DNA from 3 places in the Lysinibacillus sp. NPDC098008 genome. Region 2 is predicted to be linked to each of the others. Evidence: riboswitches for the same ligand, from Rfam matches in the RefSeq annotation. Region 2 holds a riboswitch; each other region holds the start of a gene.
The links. A riboswitch is a leader RNA that binds a small molecule or an ion and turns the genes downstream of it on or off. The one in region 2 is predicted to bind lysine.
Positions count from the first base shown of each region.

Region 1 (2,277 bases), on a different contig from region 2:
TTCAGGCTTATTTGCTTTTAATTGAGGTAACCATATGACAATAGTGATTATAACAAGCACCAGTGCAATGGCTAATGCTCCTTGCCAGCCCAATGAGGAGTTAGCAATAGGATAGCTAATGCCTGCCCCAACGCCTGCGGTTAAATTCATGGACATTGTGAAAAATGCCATGAGTAAGCCTACATGATAGGGAAATTTCAATTTTAATAACCCTGGAATTAGTACGTTACCAAAGGCTATTGCTACACCAATAAGTACAGTACCAAAGACAAGCAACCCTGTTGTGCCAAGTGAGCGTAGAACAATTCCTAGTGCTAATAAAATAGTAGATAATAATAGTGTGAGCTCAAGTCCTAATTTGCGTGCTACAACTGGCGCAAATGGCGATACAACAGCGAAAGCAAGTAATGGAATCGTTGTTAGAAAGCCTGCTAATACATTAGAAATACCAAGGTCATCACGTATAAAGGATACAATTGGGCCAACAACCGTTAATGGCATTCGCAATGTAGACGCTATAAAGATGACTCCTAAAACTAATAGTAATGTTCTTCCTTTCCAGCTAATTTTTTTACTTGGATAATTAGTGGAATGATTATTTTCTGTCAAAATAAGCTCCTCCTATTCATAACCATTCTAATTGGACTACTATAACACTTTATCACAGGATTAAAAATAGTAGAAAATTCATAAAAAATTGAACATTTAACATTGTATTGAAACGGCAAAGGTCTTATGTTAATATAATAAACATCATAAATTTAATAATTATATGCCTCATGTTTGTATTGAGGTAGAGGTCGCGGTATTTATTAGTAAACTAATGGAGATGACAAGCATTGAAGAGATTAGTTGAAAGGAAATACTGCCGAAGTGTAAGGGGACTTGAAAACCTTATGCTGGGGCTGTTTCCGAAAGGAACAGAACTGTCACGTTGACACAACGTGTTGAGCTATCATTTAAAGAAACTGAGGATTAACTTAGCCATCACAGTGTTTATGTGATGGCATTTTTTTGCCTCATTAATAGGAAGGAAGCTATATCGTGAGTGAAATAAAAGTAAATCAGCTTGGTCATAAAACGCCGAAGCTGAAAAAGGAATTAAAAAGTCGCCATATTACAATGATTTCTTTAGGTGGAACAATTGGCACAGGGTTATTTTTAGCTAGCGGAGGAGCCATTGCACAAGCAGGTCCTGGGGGAGCATTGCTTGCCTATGCTTTAATTGGTGTGATGGTGTACTTTTTAATGACAAGCTTAGGAGAAATGGCTGCTTATATGCCGTCATCAGGTTCCTTTAGTACGTATGCTACAAAATTTGTAGACCCTGCTCTTGGCTTTGCATTAGGATGGAATTATTGGTATAACTGGGCAATTACTATTGCAGCAGAAATTGCAGCTGTATCCTTAATTATGAAATATTGGTTCCCAGAGAGTTCATCAGCATTATGGACAGTATTATTTATTGCAGTTGTGCTAACGTTTAATTTATTATCCGTTAAGAGCTATGGTGAGAGTGAATATTGGTTTGCGATGATTAAAGTAGCAACTGTTATTGTATTTATTATTATTAGCATCTTAATGATTTTTGGAATTTTGGGTGGACAAGCACCTGTAGGATTTACGAATTTCTTTATTAGTGATGGGCCGTTTCATGGTGGCTTCCTTGCGACATTTGGAATTTTTCTTGCCGCTGGATTTTCATTCCAAGGAACAGAGCTACTTGGCGTAACGGCTGGTGAAACAGATGATCCCGGCAAAAATATTCCAAAGGCAGTGAAATCAGTATTTTGGCGAATTATTTTATTTTATATTTTAGCGATTGCTGCAATAGGGCTATTAATCCCATTTACAGATGAGCGTTTATTGTCAGAAGATATTGCTGTATCACCGTTTACGTTAGTGTTTGATCGTTTAGGTATTGCCTTCGCTGCTTCTCTTATGAATGCCATTATTTTAACGGCTATGTTATCGGCAGGTAATTCAGGGCTATATGCAGCTTCGCGTATGCTATGGCAATTAGCAGTGGAGGGACATGCACCTAAATTCTTTACAAAGCTAAGCCGTCGAGGAATTCCAATCTATGCATTGCTTGCAACATTAGCTGTAGGTTGCTTAGCATTTTTAGCATCATTTTTCGGAGATGGCGTTGTCTATATTTGGCTGTTAAATGCTTCAGGGATGTCTGGCTTTATCGCATGGCTTGGTATTGCCTTTAGCCATTATCGCTTCCGTCGTGCTTTCGAGGCACAAGGCTTAGACCCAAAGCTTCTACCA
Region 1 covers NZ_JBIWBA010000022.1:4,662-6,938, forward strand. The annotation lists gene ACIQVU_RS16225 (CynX/NimT family MFS transporter) at 1-609, opposite strand, end outside; lysine riboswitch at 787-963, shown strand; gene ACIQVU_RS16230 (amino acid permease) at 1,045-2,277, shown strand, end outside.
Region 1: linked by a shared signal. The riboswitch ahead of ACIQVU_RS16230 (amino acid permease) and the one ahead of ACIQVU_RS18895 (transporter substrate-binding domain-containing protein) in region 2 are both predicted to bind lysine.

Region 2 (2,277 bases):
GTACCACGGAAAAATTCAACATAGCATGTTAGTATAAAATTAATAAGCTTTAAGCTATAAAATTTCACACCTTTTTTACGAACAGGAATCGTATGCATAATTCCGATGAAAAATCCGATAAATGCACCAATAATTGTACTAATAATCGAAATCAGTAACGTATAATACGCACCTCGTAAAAACATTTGCCAGTTGTTTTCAATAATTGAAAGTATCCATTCAAGACTCATGAAGCTCCTCCTCACAATATCATGTTGCCTGTGTAGTTCTATGTTTACTAGCATCGTATCATTATGTAGAGAGGTTCTCATTTTAATAATGATGAAATAATCATGCACGGACTAGCAACTAGCCCGTGCAATGTTATTATTGTGCTGCTGGTTGTTGGGCAATTGCCTCTTCCATAATTTGTTGACGCTCATCTTCTGAAATACCCTTTAAAATTTCATTGATTTTCTCAAGATTTGCATCATCTTTACGTAAGCCTACAGCAATAGATGTGTTAGAAAGGTCTGTATCAAAGCCTTGACCTTCTTCAAATGAAACATATGTGAATTTATCGTTCGCCGCTGCTGCTGAGATACCTTCTGGACGCTCGGCTACATAGCCGTCAATTTTGCCAGCCTCTAATGCCACACGCATTGCTGGGAAGTTTTCCATCGCTGTTTGCTTTTCTACACCGTCAATTTGATCGATTACATCATAGTTCGATGTATTTAATTGTGATGTAATTTTCGCGCCTGAGAAATCTTGAATCGATGTTGCCTTTTCAAATTCGCTGCCTTTTTTCACAACGATGACAAAATCAGATGTGTAATAGTTTTCTGTAAAATCAATTGTTTTCTTACGCTCTGCTGTTGGTGACATACCTGCGATAATGGCATCAATTTTATTGGATTGTAATGCTGGTACTAGTCCATCCCATTCTAATTTCACAATCACTAGCTCTTTGCCTAAGCCTTCAGCGATTTTTTTCGCCATTTGTACATCATAGCCGCCTGCATATTCTGCATTATCGGCAATTTTTACTGCGCCATTGGCATCACCCTGCTGTGTCCAGTTAAAAGGTGGATAACCAGCCTCCATGCCAATACGGAATTCACCGCCACTTTCTTCTGTGTCGCCTTCAGCATCGCCTGTGCTACCTTCATTTTTGTCGCTTGTGCCACATGCCGCTAGCACAATTGCCGTCATGATCGACAGCATTACTAACAACCATTTTCTTTTCATAAAAAACGCCCCTTTTCTGTCAAAAAATAAAACAACTGTATGAAAAAAGACCTAAGTTTCTGAACTTAGGTCTTGCCTTTTATAACAGTTGCCCAAATCCTCACTATACTTTCCATATTTCCGAGATAGCACAACCTAGTAAACCTGGAAAGCAATTTACTAGGACAGTCCTGCACTTATTCACTGCAGACCCAGCATAAAAGTACGAGCTCCTTTTATACTTCGGCGATAGTTCCTTCTTCACTGTGTCCTCGCTTGCTTATACTCAACAATGAACTAATAAATATCGCGCCTCTACCTCACCTATTGATACGAGTGAGGTTTGTCTATTTAATTGATACTTAGATACTACTATATAATGAATAGATTCGTCAAGCTCATTTTATCACTTTTCTGACTAATGACAATATTAGGGGATTATACTTGCTCTATCCATTGTCAAGCATGCTATTTTAACAATAAACACACTATATTCAACAAATATTTATTATAAAACAATTATTTATATGTAAAAAGATAGAGAGAGGTAATTTCTTTATAGAGCATAGACGGCAGAGCTTTGTCTGTAAAAACAGAAAAGGGCTGTCTGGAAAGATCACTCTTTTCAGACAGCCCTTGGCTAAAATCCTGCAGTGGTTGCAAAGGAGGTTATAATTATGAATTTAATAATAAGTCTTCAGGGTTCTCGATTAATTCTTTTACTGTTTTTAAGAAGCCTACTGAATCTTTACCATCAATAATACGATGGTCATATGATAATGCCACGTACATCATTGGACGGATTTCGATCTCGTTGTTCACTACTACTGGGCGTTGAACAATTGAGTGCATACCTAAAATACCAGCTTGTGTACCGTTCATAATTGGTGTTGACATTAATGAACCGAATACACCACCATTAGTAATCGTGAATGAACCGCCTGCCATGTCGTTTAAGCCTAATTTTTTGTCGCGTGCTTTTTTCGCTAACTCTGCGATATCCTTTTCGATTTCTGCAAAGTTTTTGCTGTTTGCATCACGTACAACTGGTACAACTAAGCCTTCTTC
Region 2 covers NZ_JBIWBA010000034.1:15,999-18,275, forward strand. The annotation lists gene ACIQVU_RS18890 (amino acid ABC transporter permease) at 1-230, opposite strand, end outside; gene ACIQVU_RS18895 (transporter substrate-binding domain-containing protein) at 367-1,230, opposite strand; lysine riboswitch at 1,349-1,535, opposite strand; gene odhB (2-oxoglutarate dehydrogenase complex dihydrolipoyllysine-residue succinyltransferase) at 1,885-2,277, opposite strand, start outside.

Region 3 (2,277 bases), on a different contig from region 2:
TATGATGAAAAGCGTGAGAAGCAACAATATGTTATGTTTACAGTAAAATGGGATGCTAAGGAACATATCATATCTGCAAAGTGACAAAAAGAGGAAATCTCTGATGAATATGAGATTTCCCCTTTTTTATTACAGTTTCTACTATTATTATAGAAGATATTCATCTATTGATTATGGTAAGGCAAAGTCTGTGAAACAAAGGTCTATTAACACGCCTCATTATATATAAATCGTTTGCTCTAAATTAAATTCATCATGCAATGCATTTGCTGCACGAATCATCTCATCCTGTGGTACAACAACAGATACTTTAATTTCAGATGTGCTTACCATTTTAACTGGGATATTTTCACAACGTAAGCGATCAAACATACGTGCAGCAACACCAGGATTAGATGCCATACCTGAGCCAATGATGGATACTTTCGCTAATCCAATCTCAAAGTCTGCAAAGTTAAAGCCTAGCGATAATTTGCTATCCTCTAAAACACGTAATGCGTCTGCAAACTCCTCTTTTAAAATCGAGAATGACACAGTCGGCTTCACTCCATCAATAATGGCTTGAACAATAATATCTACATTAATATGATTTTCCGCAAGCACTGTAAAAATATCAGCTAACGAAGCATCAGAATATGTATCATAGCCAACTGTTAAACGAATAATATCTGACTCAAAGGCCACACCACGAACAACTAAATTTTTCTCCATCTCAACTTCCTCCTTCAATAAAGTGCCTACTGATTGCCCCGAACTAGCACGTATAATTACAGGCATTTGAAATTTCTTTGCCAACTCTATCGCACGTGGATGAATAACTTGTGATCCTAAATTGGCTAGCTCTAGCATTTCATCATAGGAAATTTCCTGTAGCTGCTGAGCCTTTGCTACATAACGAGGGTCTGCTGTATAAACACCATCAACATCTGTATAAATATCAACACGCTCTGCTTTCAATGCTACAGCTAGCGCTACAGCAGTTGTTTCAGCTCCCCCTTTGCCAAGCGTTGTTATATTATTCATATCGTCAATGCCTTGCTCACCAGCAACAACCACAATACTGCCTTGTGTAAAATGCTCTTCGATACGACTAACATCTAAATAATCGATACGTGCATGACTATATATACGATCTGTATGAATACCTGCTTGCCACCCTGTTAATGACACCGCACCATATCCTGCTTCCTGTAGTGTAATAGCCAATAAGGCACTTGACTGCTGCGAGCATGTTGACATAAGTACAGCTAGCTCTCGCTTTGATACCTCATCTGTTAAATGCTGCACCATTCTTTTTATCTCATTTGCAGATTGCCCTATGCCAGCAACTACAACAATCACATCTAGCCCTCTATCCTTTTCTGCAATAGCTCTTTGAGCCATTTCTTGAATTTGTTCAGTGGAAGCTAAAATAGCTCCTCCACATTTCATCACAATTCTAGCCATTTGTATTCCCCTCTCTGTTTCTCCAGAAAACTAAAAGCAGCTTTCACATAACGTGAAAGCTGCTGATAACATGTACAATAAACGTAACTTGTGCATGTGTGATAGCTCTCCGAAACGTTTAGAATCGACAGTCTTACATCTCTTAAATGCAAAACCAGTACAGCACTGGAAACAACAATGCTATACTTCGGCAAGCTCCCCTTTCACACAATGTCCTTGGATTTGTTCATCCTCAATCGTGTTACTTTTGAACCTTGCACCTCTATCATCACTTAAATAGTGAAGTATTTAATTTGTCTAGCCTTTGTATTCATAACCTTAGCATATGTTTATTCCTTTGACAATGACTGTTGCTGAAAATAGGCATAGATATTGCTTGCTAGATGAGCTGGCATTCCAGCCTCCTGTAAGGCAAGTTCACTAGCCTCACGAATTTTTTTTACTGAGCCAAAATGCTTTAACAATTGCTGTTTTCGTTTTGGACCTACACCCTCAATATGATCAAGCACAGACTGGATAGCATGCTTCTCATGCTGCTGACGCAGGAAAGTAATGGCAAAGCGGTGTACCTCATCTTGAATACGCTGTAGCAAGTAAAAGCCATCGCTTGTACGCTTTAGGGCAATTACTTCTGGGGGATCGCCAAACAACAACTGTGATGTATTATGTTTATCATCCTTTGCTAAACCTGCAATCGGTATAACAAGTCCAAGCTCATCCTCTAATACTTCGCGAGCCACTTCCATTTGCCCCTTCCCACCATCAATTAATACTAAATCTGGGAGCGGTAAGCCTTCCTTTAAAACGCGTGTATAGCGTCGACGTATCACC
Region 3 covers NZ_JBIWBA010000004.1:24,137-26,413, forward strand. The annotation lists gene ACIQVU_RS06010 (YslB family protein) at 1-84, shown strand, start outside; gene ACIQVU_RS06015 (aspartate kinase) at 220-1,446, opposite strand; lysine riboswitch at 1,541-1,719, opposite strand; gene uvrC (excinuclease ABC subunit UvrC) at 1,776-2,277, opposite strand, start outside.
Region 3: linked by a shared signal. The riboswitch ahead of ACIQVU_RS06015 (aspartate kinase) and the one ahead of ACIQVU_RS18895 (transporter substrate-binding domain-containing protein) in region 2 are both predicted to bind lysine.